2 regions of the Sporosarcina jeotgali genome follow, and region 1 is predicted to be linked to the other one. Evidence: a T-box and tRNA genes for the amino acid it is inferred to sense, from the RefSeq annotation. Region 1 holds a T-box; the other holds one or more tRNA genes.

Region 1 (7,283 bases):
AGATGGAAGCAACTATGCTATCTATGAAACGAAGGAGAGTTCAACTAATGGAAAAGCGACGCGTAGTCATTACCGGAATCGGGGCCGTTTCCCCGGTAGGAAATACGGCGGAGGAGTCATGGCAGTCCGTTCTTGACCGCAAGTCTGGGATCGGACCGCTGACACGTCTCGATACAGAGTTATTCCCAGTGAAAGTAGCTGCGGAAGTGAAAGACTTTGACATCGAAGAGTACTTGCCAAAGAAAGAAGCTCGTAAAATGGACCGTTTCACACATTACGCAATGGCGGCTTCCATCATGGCGATGAAAGATGCAGGTCTTGAAGAGCTGGATGCAGAGACAGCGCTCCGTACAGGGGTCTGGATCGGATCAGGAATCGGGGGAATGGAGACACACGAAAAGCAGTTCCTGACATTCCAGGAAAAAGGCTATCGCCGCGTCAGTCCGTTTTTCGTACCCATGATGATTCCGGATATGGCTTCCGGTCAAGTCTCAATTCACTTCGGTGCAAAAGGCATAAATTCATGTACGGTAACCGCGTGTGCGTCAGGCACAAACTCAATCGGAGATGCATTTGAAGTGATTCTCCGCGGTGATGCAGATGTCATGATCACAGGGGGAGCCGAGGCTCCGATCACGACGATGTCTGTAGCAGGATTCTGTGCAAACACAGCGTTATCATTAAATCCGGATCCAAACACAGCATCACGTCCGTTTGATAAAGAACGCGATGGCTTTGTCATTGGTGAAGGTGCAGGAATTCTCATCTTGGAAGAGTATGAGCACGCAGTAAAACGCGGAGCTAAAATCTATGCAGAATTAGTGGGGTATGGGTCTACAGGGGATGCACACCACATTACAGCACCCGCACCTGAAGGCGAAGGCGCAGTCCGTGCCATGCAGCAAGCGATTCAAAAGGCAGGAATCACTCCTGACGAAATTGGCTACATTAATGCACACGGTACAAGTACCGCATACAATGATTTGTTTGAAACGATGGCGGCAAAAACTGTATTCGGAGACCACGCATACAAACTTGCGATCAGTTCAACGAAGTCGATGACGGGTCACTTGCTTGGTGCTGCAGGCGGACTCGAAGCAATCTTCACTGCGAAAGCGCTGCAAGAAGGAATCTTGCCGCCAACAACGAATTTTGAAAATCCGGATCCAGAGTGTGATCTCGACTACATTATTGACGGTCCACGCAAAGCGGACGTCACGTATGCGATGAGCAACTCTCTCGGGTTCGGCGGTCATAACGCCTCTCTTATTTTCAAAAAAATCTAATGGTCTCAACAAAAAGAGCGCTTCTCGGATACTCTCCGATGCAGCGCTCTTTGCATTATACAATTGTCAGTCTTAAATTGTGCATAGCTCTCATATAGTAGGACAAAACTAAAAAAGGATCGATGTCATGACGCGACTGTTCTTTTTCCTGATAAGCTACGGCCTCATTGTAACGACTTGTACGACGATGATTACGTATTTGAATTACACTTCTATGGGATTCGATATGCAGACTGTCGGGCTTTTCATCCTGCAATCAGCAGATTTTGCACTATTTATTGGCGCCATCGTCATGCTGTTGCTTACCGTTTACGTCCGAGTCCCATCGCGGCTTCCATTTTCGTAAGTGTTGCTGATGCAATTGCGTCCGCTTTCAAAGCGCCTTCATCCAGAATCTCATCCAGCTTATCCGACCCCATCAGTTCGTGGTACTTCTCTTGAATCGGTGCTAAGTGATTGATGACGCTCTCCGCAACTCCTGCTTTAAACGCGCCGTAGCCTTGGCCATCATACTTAGCAACAAGCTCTTCAACAGCAGCGCCAGTTAGTGCAGATTCGATAATCAATAAATTCGAGACACCAGGCTTATTCTCGACATCGAAACGGACAACTCCTTCCGAGTCTGTCACAGCGCTTTTAATCTTCTTCTCAATTTGTTTCGGCGTATCCATTAAGAAAATCGTTGCTTTCTGGTTCGGATCCGATTTACTCATCTTTTTCAATGGATCCTGCAGCGACTTAATGCGCGCGCCGACTTTTGGTATGCGCACTTCCGGAATCGTCAGTACATCTGCATAACGGCGGTTGAATCTCTCTGCTAAGTCTCGTGTTAACTCCAAATGCTGTTTCTGATCTTCTCCGACAGGGACAACATTTGTGTTATAAAGAAGAATGTCAGCTGCCATAAGCGGCGGATACGTTAGCAATCCAGCAGAAACTCCATCTTGCCCATCAGATTTATCTTTAAACTGTGTCATCCGTTCAAGTTCTCCGATGGATGAAGTACATTGCATAATCCATCCTGCCTGCGCGTGTGCAGGTACTTCTGATTGAATGAAAAGTACAGACTTCTCCGGATCAATTCCACTCGCAATATACGTGGCTGCGAGCGAACGGATTGCTTGTTTCAGCTCGTCTGGATCTTGCTGAACCGTAATGGCGTGCTGATCCACGATACAGAAAATGCACTCCGCCTCATTCTGCAGCTCGATAAATTGCCGGAACGCTCCAATGTAGTTTCCTAATGTGATAATGCCTGTCGGTTGAACACCTGAAAAAATAGTTGTCATAGCCGTTTCCTCCTTAAATGTAAACACAAAAAACACCGACACATCCCTATATAAATAGGGACGGTCGATGTGCAGGAACCGCGGTGCCACCCGAATTGCCCGAAGGCCACTCAAAACCCCTTAACGCGGGGGAACGCAGTGGAAAAGTAGTGGTATTCTACTCATTCAACCGAGCTCGGGAGCCCATTCCTCCTAACCGCTTCACCTGTTCACACCACCCACAGGCTCTCTTAAGAAGCTAAATTAAAAGTACTTATTCCGTCTAAGCCGTTCTTATAATTGGAGTAATTATAATATGCATATTCAAGGAATGCAAGTCCTATTCCGTTTTAAAATGAATTCTACGGGAATACTCTAAATAATCAACGAAAGTTCATATCAATTTGGAACCTTTTGGAGTTTGAAACGTACTAGTAGACAGGAACACATTTTCACTTCGAATTTGTAATTGATAATACGAAATGAAAAAATTTGATGTTTAATCTCTTTCTAAAATGGGAATAACAGAAGAGATTACATAAATACAGAGTTGAGAACTGGCGATTATTGCGGAATTGTTACAAATAAGAAGCACTTAGGAAATATTTTTTAAAAAGTGTATTCATTGAGAACAAATGTGTGTATAATAGTCAATATGAAGATTAATTTAAAATAATTCTAATGTAAAAAAGTAGTCACCATTATAAGAAGCCGATTGAAAGGGAGTGTCAGCAAATGGGCGTTACATTATTTACATCACCAAGCTGTACATCATGTCGAAAAGCGAAAGCATGGTTAGAGGAACATGAAATTCCTTACGAGGAGCGTAATATTTTCTCTGAACCTCTAAATATTGATGAAATCAAACAAATCCTGCGCATGACCGAGGATGGAACGGATGAAATCATTTCAACTCGCTCAAAGATCTTCCAAAAACTAAATGTTGACGTTGAAAGCCTGCCGCTTCAACGATTATATGAATTAATTCAAGAACACCCAGGTCTTTTGAGAAGACCAATCATCTTAGATGAAAAACGTCTTCAAGTAGGGTATAATGAAGATGAAATACGCCGCTTCTTACCAAGAAAGGTTAGAGCCTATCAGTTACTAGAAGCACGTCGCATGGTAAACTAACGAATACTTATAAATAAGCTGATAGGGGATGTCATGGTGAATGCCGTAAACCTATCAGCTTTTTCCATTCTCCAAGGTTCCGTGCACGATGCGTTAGATGAATTCTACTCAGTAACTTGGCGCAGGCAGCGGCTTTTCTTCGCTAAAAAAATTTTGTCTGCATTCTTCGAGGCAAAACCCTTTCGTTACTGGTGAATTGAACATATAGTAGAAGAAGCATCGCGGGAACGAAAAAAAGAAGTTGGACGTCACGTCTACTTCAGGGGAAAGGAGAGAAAAATCATGGAAATCGAGAGAATCAATGAGAATACGGTCAAATTTTACTTGTCCTATATGGATATCGAAGAGCGGGGCTTTACTCGTGAAGAAGTGTGGTATAACCGCGATAAGAGTGAGGAATTGTTTTGGGATATGATGGAGGAAATCGATTCGGAGTCTGACATTGAGTTTGAGATTGAAGGACCTTTATGGATTCAAGTACATGCAATGAGTGGCGGGATTGAAGTTCTAGTTACTCGTGCGCAGCTCCCTGAAGATGGAGAATCGACGGAATATCCTTATGGCATTGACGATCCTCGGAAACTCTTCCAGCCTGAACTTGAAGCATCGATTGACTCTTCGGAGTCGACAAATGAGCCTGTTGCAGAAAGCAGAATGGCAACAGCGCGTGAGTTGTTCGTTTTCAAAGAATTTGATGATTTAATCCCTTTGGCTTCTCAACTTTCTAACTTTGACGAAACGACTGCATTGTATGCATTCGAAGAGAAGTATTATTTGTATATAGATTATAGCTCATCAGATAAAGAAATCTCTGATAAAATAGATGTTGAAAGCATTATCCTTGAATATGGAACGCCTACGAACTTAACCATCCATCGTTTGAAAGAATATGGAACGGAAGTTATGGGCTCCAACGTATTCCAAACGATTGAATCCTATTTTTAAATGAAGTTGAGCCACCTTCCGAGGTGGCTTTTTTGGTTCGAAATTCCCCTGCTTTCCAACGTTTAAATTGGTAAACACCATATGTGCTCAATTGAAAGATACAAAAACTATGTTTTCAATTGCTATTTTGACTGAAAATTCGTAAACTATTCAGTGAAGGAGTGATTGATATACTAACAGCCAACTTAACTGATGGCACACCCGTTGTTTTGGATGATACCGTCAAACGAGAACATCTGAGAACGTGGCGCACCCATCAACAATTTAATTGTCCACAATGTGGAGAACGCGTGTTATTGAAAGTAGGATCTATCCGAATTCCGCATTTTGCACATGAAGTGGACTCGGCTTGTTCAGCCAGCTTTTCAGAAGGGGAGTCGGTCTCTCACCTTCAAGGAAAGCAGTTGCTGTATTCATTTTTTCAGCGCTTAGAGAAACCTTCTGTGCTGGAACCTTACCTTCCTGAGCTGGCACAACGACCTGACTTACTTGTACAGCATGACGGAGAATCGATTCCGATTGAATTTCAATGCAGCCGGTTACCTGAAGAAGTGAAAAACAGCCGAACTGAAGGCTATCGATCTTTAGGAATGGAGCCTTTATGGATTTTACAAACTCCTGAAAAATATCGTGAGCGCCCTGAAGGCATGGGAATCTATAGTTTTTCAGCTTTCTATCAACTGTTCTTTACAACGAGCTTATCCCCTGAACATACACTGCTCACTCTATCCCCAGATACAAAGCAATTTCATTATTTTAGTCACCTACTTCCTATTGATGGAAATCGCTTTATCGCGATTCATCGCAAATTGCCAACCGAAATCCAAACGTTTCCATTCGCTCGTCCGAAACTTCCTGATAAAGAAATTCTTCTGCATTACTATAAGTCTTACAAAATACATCGAACAACTTACTTGCAACGTTCGATTTTTTTGAATCGGCGTGGCATTCAGGATCCATTTTTACGTCACTGTTACGAACTTAAATTACGTCCAGCTGAACTGCCGCTGTGGATAGGTGTTCCTGTAAAAGGGAATCGTGCATTTTCCGTTCATGATTGTGAATGGCAGCTTGCCTTAATTTACTTATTGCGTCGTTTTGAACTTACGCCTTCAAAAGTCCCTGTGCAGCGATTGCACAAATTTGTACATGCGTATACAGGCTGCAGTGAGCTGCAGGTTGAATCTTGTGTGAGATATTTGCAATTCCTCCAAAGAATTGAATGGAAAAAGAAGGACTCCATCCCGAATGAGCGAATAGAGAAAGAGATTGTTCACATACTTCTAGAGAGATTCCTTGCAATACAGATAGAAAATTGAGAAAATGATAAAAGATTCGATTCCCGAATTATTGGGATCAAGGAGGAATTACATTGGCAGAGAAATTACTCACGCGTGATGAAGTGAATGTAGAAGAAACATGGAACTTAGAAAATATCTTTGAAAGCGATGCTGCCTGGGATGTAGAATACGCCGAAATTGAAAAGCTTTCATCTCAAGCGGAATCTTTCCAAGGAACATTGAATGATGGACCGGAAGCGCTTTTGAAAGCACTTTCTTATCGCGATGAACTCTCGCAGCGATTAGGTAAACTGTATACGTATTCACATTTGAAAACAGATCAGGATACAACAAATAGCACGTACCAGGCGATGGACAGCCGAGCAAAGTCTTTGGCTGTAAAAGTATCGACAAAGCTTTCATTTTTCTTGCCGGAATTACTTTCAATTGACGAAGCGCAGCTAGATCAACTAGTGGAAGAAAACGAAGGACTTTCGTTATACAAACAAGAAGTGAAAGAATTAAACAGCATGCGTCCGCACGTACTTCCTGCAGAACAAGAATCACTGATTGCTCAAATGTCTGAAGTAGCACAAGGTTCCTCTAAAACGTTCAGCATGTTGAATAACGCGGACTTGACGTTCCCGACTGTGAAAAATGAAAAAGGGGAAGAAGTCGAGCTATCTCAAGGCCGCTTCATTAACTTCCTGGAAAGCCCCGACCGCTCAGTACGCGAAGAGGCGTTCAAAGCGATGTATGCCACGTACGGTTCGTTTAAGAACACATTTGCTTCTACACTTTCGGGCAATGTGAAGACGAACAATGTCAACGCAGCAATTCGTGATTATGCGTCAGCTCGCGATGCTGCTTTGTCTAATAACCATATTCCAGAGCAAGTGTATGAAAATCTAGTGAATACAATTTCCGACAACGTTGGATTGTTGCACCGTTATATCGCACTTCGTAAAAAAGTGTTTGAATTGGACGATCTGCACATGTGGGATCTGTATGCACCGCTCGTGAAAGACCTGGATATGAAGATTTCTTATGAGGATGCTGCAAAGACGATGCTAGAGAGCTTTGAGCCGATGGGTGAAGAGTATCGTTCAATCATTAAAAAAGGACTTGAAAGCCGCTGGGTAGATGTCCGCGAGAACAAAGGGAAGCGCTCAGGTGCTTATTCTTCAGGATCTTATGGCACAAATCCATACATCTTAATGAACTGGCAGGACAATGTGAATAACATGTTCACGCTAGCACACGAATTTGGCCATAGTGCACACAGTTATTACTCGCGCGCCAACCAGCCGTATATCTATAGCGGCTATTCAATTTTCGTAGCGGAAGTCGCATCAACTGTAAACGAAGCG
Region 2 (7,283 bases), 1.5 Mb from region 1:
GTTTTCAAACCAGACGGAATAGCCGTTCATCCTGATGGGACAAGCCGTGAAGCCACCATGATGAATGCTGTGATTGCCCATGTTCAAGCTGCAGGCGGTACGTACGCTGAGCATATTCAGCGTCTTGACAAAGGAACTTCAGGAATTGTGATTGTCGCGAAGCATCCCATGGCAAAAGCCATGTTCGATCGTATGATTGCTTCGAACGAGATTACCCGGCTGTATCACGCTGAAGTGGAAGGTCGATTGAAACGTTTGAAAGGCAGCGTCAATATGCCGATTGGCCGTGATCGACACCACCCGACGCGCCGGCGCATTTCAATGTCAGGTCAATCTGCCGTCACTCATTTCAAAGTGATTGAACGTAAAGAACAAACGACAATGATCGAAGCGACCCTCGATACAGGCCGTACACACCAAATCCGTGTTCACATGGCGCATTTAGGCCACCCGGTAGTGGGAGATAACTTATATGAAGCATCAGCTCTTCCTGACGGCACGTATCGTCTAACTGCCGTTGAAACTTCCTTCATCCATCCATTTACGGGTGAAAAAATTGTCATCACTGCTTAACGAATAGACAAAAGCGTCATGGGAAGGTCCCCATGACGCTTTTTATTTTAGCCAATTGTATCTGGATCCGTACCTGTTCTTTCGTTACGGTTTAATTCATCAATCATTTTCATCTCTTCTGCAGTTAACACAAAGTCACCAATTCGACTGTTTTCCAAAATTCGTTCTGGTGTAACTGATTTTGGAATGACGATTAAATCATTTTGCAGATGCCAGCGAATAATAACTTGCGCCGCCGTCTTGCGATGTGTTTTCCCGATTTCTCCTAGAACAGCATTATCCAAAAGCTTCCCTCGTGCAAGTGGCGACCACGACGTGACTGCAATGTTATGCGCACTGCAGTAGTCCCGTAAAGGAACTTGTGTCAGCAAAGGGTGCAATTCTATTTGGTTAACCATTGGAGCAATATTCGCAGTTACAGAAAGTTTTTCAAGATGATGGATATGGTGATTGGAAACACCAGGTACTCGAATCATCTTTTCTTCATACAACCGTTCAATAGCACGGTACGTTTCTGCGAATGTTTCGCTAACTGGCCAATGCGTCAAATAGAGGTCTAAATAGTCCAATCCTAATTTATTCAAGGAAGATTCAAATGCCCGTAATGTCTGATCATACCCTTGGTCAGTATTCCAAACCTTGGATGTGATAAAAAGTTCATCACGCGAAATTCCTGAAGTCCGGATTGCTTCTCCAGTTTCAGCCTCATTCTCATAAATCGCTGCTGTATCAACCGCACGGTAACCATGCTCCAATGCATAAGAGATTGCTTCAACCGTTTGCTTGGAATCCGTCATTTTATAAACACCTAGACCAAAACGAGGCATATGTACGCCGTTCGCAAGCTGTTTGGTTTCTGAATAGGTAGCTGCCATAGTAGTACCACTCCTTTGTTTTTACGTATTTCTTATTCTAATCATATCACTCGTCAGGAGGACTGAACACGAATACGCAATAGAATTTGTCAGGCACTTGTCATATATTTTAAAGTGAGTCATTTCCTTTTTGTTGCGGTTCCGGTATAATGATGTTAGAACAACTGATTCAACAGGAGGGTATCTGATGAGACTAATTCTAATCATGGGTGTCTGCTTCGCATTCCTATCCGCAATCTTCACAGGCGGTTATGCTGACAAGCCAGGCAAAGTGAAAAAATAACACATTAAAAAGGATGCAGCTCAATTGAGCTGCATCCTTTTTTAGTGCAAACCAGGGTAACTTTGCTGGCGCAGCGCTTCGTATACAAGTATCGCTGCTGTATTAGACAGATTCAAGGATCGTATATGATCATTCATAGGAATTCGAAGACACGTATCTAAATGCGCTTCTGTCACCTCAGAAGGCAATCCAGTCGTTTCTTTACCAAAGACAAAGAAGATATCTTGATCAACAGTTGAAAAGTCGAAATCGGAGAAAGTCTTTGTCCCAAACTTAGTGATGAAATAGAATATCCCCTCAGGATACTTCTCAAACAATTGATTGATATCCCCGTGATACGTAATATCAACATGCTCCCAATAATCCAGACCTGCCCGTTTCAACATTTTATCATCGGTTGAAAACCCAAGTGGTTCTATTAAATGCAGTTTGGCTCCTGTTCCTGCACAAGTTCGTGCAATATTGCCAGTGTTCGCTGGAATAAGCGGTTCAAAAAGTGCTACGTGTATCGGCATAATTCCACTCCTTCTATTCAGTAACAGCCATCTTCATGACTGCTTTTTTTATTTCCTCCACTACAGTATCTTCCGTCTCTGTTTCTACCACCCGTTCAAGTGTCAGCCGTCCAGTTTCGGATCCTATTTCCCCTATAGCCCAAGCGCATGTATGACGAATCATCGGCCGTGGATCCGTTTCGAGCAGCTCCACCAAATCCGGGATTGCCGCCTCTTCTTTGAAATGTGCTAACGCTAAAATCGCATTGCGCTGAATAGGGTTTTTCCCTCGCCAAGAGCCTGACATATGACCAAAGGTTTCCTTAAACTGAAGATTTGACAACTTTAATATCGGTTGAAGTAAAGGCTTTACGAGTTCAGCTTCAGGCACGAACGATTCTTGATCCAAATTATATTTCCGTTTGTTTTTCGGACATACAGTTTGGCACGTATCACACCCATAGATGCGGTTCCCCACTTCTTTACGGAACTCTTCAGGGATTGGCTGCTTCGTTTGCGTCAAGAAAGCAATACAGCGCTGTGCATTCAATTGCCCCCCTTGTATCAAGGCACCTGTCGGACACGCATCCAGGCATAGTGTGCACTCCCCGCATTGATTCTCCATTGGAACATCCGGTTCAAAAGGCAAATTTGTAATCATTTCGCCTAAATAGACATAGGAACCGAATTCTGGCGTTATAATAGAACAATTTTTCGCAGACCAGCCGATTCCTGCACGTTCTGCAACAGCCCGATCAGCCAGCTCTCCCGTATCTACCATTGAGCGTGTTTTCACTTCCGAAGAACGCTCATGTAAGAACTCTTCCAATAATGCTAACTTTTCGCGTAAGACCGTATGATAATCGGTTCCCCATGAAGCCCGGCAAAACATTCCGCGCCGCTCACCTTTCTTCCCTTTCGGTGCATCAGTCATCTTGGAAGGATAGGCAACCGCAATGGAAATGATACTCTCTGCACGATCTAATAGTAAAGCAGGTTCTGTTCTTTTTTCAACGTCACTTTCTTCAAATCCTGATTGATAGCCAAGGTCCTGCTGCCGCTTCAATCGATTTTTCAACTCCAAGAAAGGAGCTGCTGTTGTAAAGCCGATCTTATCAACACCAATTTCCAAAGCATAAGCCACTAAGTCTTTTTGCAATTGAGCGATATTCACCATCTGCCACCTCCCTTATGATAAACTTGAGAAAAATATGAACAGGATGATTTTATGAAATTCTATCTAGAACCTTCAATAGTTGATGCTGTTCCTGATTTCAAAGTAGCCATCATCCATTATAACAGGACAACCGTATCTGACTCTCCCCAAATGCTAAAAGGAAGACTGCAATTATTTCAAGAACAACTCTTCTTTGAACTGGAAGAACGTTCTTTTGATGAGATCGACGGAATCCGGGAATGGCGCAATGTTTGGAAGGCACTTGGTGCTGATCCTGCCCGCTATCGCCCCTCAGTTGAAGCATTATATCGACGCATCAGTAAACAAGCTTACATGGAAAGTCATTCGAGTGCAATTGACTTGAATACCTTGTTTAGCCTTCAATACGGAATTCCTTCCGGTATGTATAACTTAGAAACATTAACTGGCGATATACGTGTAACGATAGGACATGCAGAAGATGGATACGATGGATTAAATGGCAGATTCAATTCATTACATAACATGCCAATCCTAAAGGACGGATACAGTCCTTTCGGCAGCCCCTATGCAGACTCTGTCCGGAGTGCAATCACCGAAGAGACAACAGAAATACTTCATGTATTATTCCTGCGTCCTGAGATGAATGTAGAAGAAGCACAACGCCTTGCAAAAGCATGCGGGACGATGTTTACGAGCATTAATGGGGGTGAAGCAACAGCCGCTATTTTATGTGCTGAGAACCCTTCTATAGAGGTTACAGACTTACCGCCTCGACAAGATGCTAAGTATTAACTTCATTACTACCTATTATAATAGTGTTAGGTTGGAAACCCGCAGATCTACAGAGTGCGGGTTTTTTCGCATGGCATGCATGAACCCATTTAGGACCTGAGATCAATGAGGATTCTTGAAAATAGACAACAACAAAAAAAGAACAACCGAAGTTGTCCTTTTCTGAGATACCCGAGGCCGGACTTGAACCGGCACGCCTTGCGGCATCGCATTTTGAGTGCGACGTGTCTGCCATTCCACCACTCGGGCAAACTAGTAAAATAAAATAAACGGAAACCATATATTGGAGGCGGCAACCGGAATCGAACCGGTGGTAAGGGTGTTGCAGACCCGTGCCTTACCGCTTGGCTATGCCGCCGTAGAATAAGTGGAGCGGAAGACGGGATTCGAACCCGCGACCCCGACCTTGGCAAGGTCGTATTCTACCACTGAACTACTTCCGCTAATAACTGGGGTAGCTGGATTCGAACCAACGAGTGACGGAGTCAAAGTCCGTTGCCTTACCGCTTGGCTATACCCCAAAAATAAAAAAGGGGCGGCTGAGGGGAATTGAACCCCCGAGTGCCGGAATCACAATCCGGTGCGTTAACCACTTCGCCACAACCGCCATAATAATAAGATGTTTCAAGTCAAGAGACAAGTAAGATAAATGGCAGGGGCAGTAGGAATCGAACCCACACCAAAGGTTTTGGAGACCTCTATTCTACCGTTAAACTATGCCCCTGTAAAGAATGGTGGTGGGGGACGGATTCGAACCGCCGAACCCGGAGGGAGCGGATTTACAGTCCGCCGCGTTTAGCCACTTCGCTACCCCACCATAGGGAATTTCATGGTGCCGGCGAAAGGAATTGAACCCTCAACCTACTGATTACAAGTCAGTTGCTCTACCAATTGAGCTACACCGGCATATAAGATGGCTCAGGACGGAATCGAACCGCCGACACAAGGATTTTCAGTCCTTTGCTCTACCGACTGAGCTACTGAGCCATATTGTTTTTAAAGAAAATGGCGGTCCCGACCGGGATCGAACCGGCGATCTCCTGCGTGACAGGCAGGCATGTTAACCGCTACACCACGGGACCATTTGGTTGCGGGGACAGGATTTGAACCTGTGACCTTCGGGTTATGAGCCCGACGAGCTACCACTGCTCCACCCCGCGATAATATTAAAACCGATTAATAAAGATATAATGGTGGAGGATGACGGGCTCGAACCGCCGACCCTCTGCTTGTAAGGCAGATGCTCTCCCAGCTGAGCTAATCCTCCACAATACTATGTGCTGCTGGCATATCTTATTCATAAGAATGTAAATGGTGACCCCTACGGGATTCGAACCCGTGTTACCGCCGTGAAAGGGCGGTGTCTTAACCGCTTGACCAAGGGGCCATACTGTTTATAATAGAGAAGTTAACTGGCGGAGAGCAAGGGATTTGAACCCTTGAGACAGCGTTAACCGTCTACACGATTTCCAATCGTGCTCCTTCGGCCACTCGGACAGCTCTCCATTATGGCTCCGCAGGTAGGACTCGAACCTACGACCGATCGGTTAACAGCCGATTGCTCTACCACTGAGCTACTGCGGAATAGATAAACTATTAAAGGATTTTCACTTAGCAGTGAAAGCCTGGCGACGTCCTACTCTCACAGGGGGAAGCCCCCTACTACCATCGGCGCTGAAGAACTTAACTTCCGTGTTCGGTATGGGAACGGGTGTGACCTCTTCGCCATCATCACCAGACAATTTCACAACACAAGAATTATTATACCATATTCAAGTTGTAAGTGCAAGTGTTAATTTTAATTTCTTTTTAAAAAGTTTTTTAAAAATTAATCACTCAAAACTGGATAAAACCAACATTGAAACTCAAAACAATCACATGATTCTTTAACTTATATTTGGGAAAGTCCTCGATCTATTAGTATCTGTCAGCTCCACATGTCGCCATGCTTCCACACCAGACCTATCCACCTCATCATCTTTGAGGGATCTTACTTACTTGCGTAATGGGAAATCTCATCTCGAGGGGGGCTTCATGCTTAGATGCTTTCAGCATTTATCCCGTCCACACATAGCTACCCAGCGATGCCTTTGGCAAGACAACTGGTACACCAGAGGTGTGTCCATCCCGGTCCTCTCGTACTAAGGACAGCTCCTCTCAAATTTCCTGCGCCCGCGACGGATAGGGACCGAACTGTCTCACGACGTTCTGAACCCAGCTCGCGTACCGCTTTAATGGGCGAACAGCCCAACCCTTGGGACCGACTACAGCCCCAGGATGCGATGAGCCGACATCGAGGTGCCAAACCTCCCCGTCGATGTGGACTCTTGGGGGAGATAAGCCTGTTATCCCCGGGGTAGCTTTTATCCGTTGAGCGATGGCCCTTCCATGCGGAACCACCGGATCACTAAGCCCGTCTTTCGACCCTGCTCGACTTGTAGGTCTCGCAGTCAAGCTCCCTTATGCCTTTGCACTCTACGAATGATGTCCAACCATTCTGAGGGAACCTTTGGGCGCCTCCGTTACTCTTTAGGAGGCGACCGCCCCAGTCAAACTGTCCGCCTGACACTGTCTCCTGCCCGGATCACGGGCAAGGGTTAGAAGTCCAATACAGCCAGGGTAGTATCCCACCATTGCCTCCTCCGAAGCTAGCGCTCCGGTCTCTCAGGCTCCTACCTATCCTGTACAGGCTGCACCGGAATTCAATATCAGGCTACAGTAAAGCTCCACGGGGTCTTTCCGTCCTGTCGCGGGTAATGCGCATCTTCACGCATATTATAATTTCACCGAGTCTCTCGTTGAGACAGTGCCCAGATCGTTACGCCTTTCGTGCGGGTCGGAACTTACCCGACAAGGAATTTCGCTACCTTAGGACCGTTATAGTTACGGCCGCCGTTTACTGGGGCTTCAATTCGAAGCTTCGCTTGCGCTAACCTCTCCTCTTAACCTTCCAGCACCGGGCAGGCGTCAGCCCCTATACGTCACCTTACGGTTTTGCAGAGACCTGTGTTTTTGCTAAACAGTCGCCTGGGCCTATTCACTGCGGCTCTCTCGGGCTATACACCCTACCAGAGCACCCCTTCTCCCGAAGTTACGGGGTCATTTTG

The links. The T-box of region 1 lies ahead of trpS (tryptophan--tRNA ligase). A T-box ahead of a tRNA ligase gene usually reads a tRNA of that ligase, here a tRNA-Trp.
Region 2: it encodes a tRNA-Trp, which carries the amino acid that the T-box ahead of trpS (tryptophan--tRNA ligase) is inferred to sense. The anticodon was not compared.

Annotation. Positions count from the first base shown of each region.
Region 1 covers NZ_CP116341.1:839,758-847,040, forward strand. Annotated here, with positions in the region: gene fabF (beta-ketoacyl-ACP synthase II) at 48-1,286, shown strand; gene PGH26_RS16195 (YuzI family membrane protein) at 1,414-1,632, shown strand; gene trpS (tryptophan--tRNA ligase) at 1,589-2,575, opposite strand; T-box leader at 2,629-2,849, opposite strand; gene spxA (transcriptional regulator SpxA) at 3,290-3,688, shown strand; gene mecA (adaptor protein MecA) at 3,971-4,633, shown strand; gene PGH26_RS03845 (competence protein CoiA) at 4,795-5,952, shown strand; gene pepF (oligoendopeptidase F) at 6,006-7,283, shown strand, end outside.
Region 2 covers NZ_CP116341.1:2,324,218-2,331,500, forward strand. Annotated here, with positions in the region: gene PGH26_RS11560 (RluA family pseudouridine synthase) at 1-573, shown strand, start outside; gene PGH26_RS11565 (aldo/keto reductase) at 621-1,448, opposite strand; gene trmL (tRNA (uridine(34)/cytosine(34)/5-carboxymethylaminomethyluridine(34)-2'-O)-methyltransferase TrmL) at 1,773-2,246, opposite strand; gene queG (tRNA epoxyqueuosine(34) reductase QueG) at 2,260-3,399, opposite strand; gene PGH26_RS11580 (B3/B4 domain-containing protein) at 3,454-4,176, shown strand; tRNA gene PGH26_RS11585 (tRNA-Leu) at 4,345-4,425, opposite strand; tRNA gene PGH26_RS11590 (tRNA-Cys) at 4,461-4,534, opposite strand; tRNA gene PGH26_RS11595 (tRNA-Gly) at 4,545-4,619, opposite strand; tRNA gene PGH26_RS11600 (tRNA-Gln) at 4,626-4,697, opposite strand; tRNA gene PGH26_RS11605 (tRNA-His) at 4,711-4,783, opposite strand; tRNA gene PGH26_RS11610 (tRNA-Trp) at 4,827-4,900, opposite strand; tRNA gene PGH26_RS11615 (tRNA-Tyr) at 4,909-4,993, opposite strand; tRNA gene PGH26_RS11620 (tRNA-Thr) at 5,007-5,082, opposite strand; tRNA gene PGH26_RS11625 (tRNA-Phe) at 5,091-5,163, opposite strand; tRNA gene PGH26_RS11630 (tRNA-Asp) at 5,183-5,258, opposite strand; tRNA gene PGH26_RS11635 (tRNA-Met) at 5,262-5,336, opposite strand; tRNA gene PGH26_RS11640 (tRNA-Val) at 5,368-5,443, opposite strand; tRNA gene PGH26_RS11645 (tRNA-Glu) at 5,489-5,563, opposite strand; tRNA gene PGH26_RS11650 (tRNA-Ser) at 5,590-5,681, opposite strand; tRNA gene PGH26_RS11655 (tRNA-Asn) at 5,686-5,760, opposite strand; rRNA gene rrf (5S ribosomal RNA) at 5,800-5,915, opposite strand; rRNA gene PGH26_RS11665 (23S ribosomal RNA) at 6,074-7,283, opposite strand, start outside.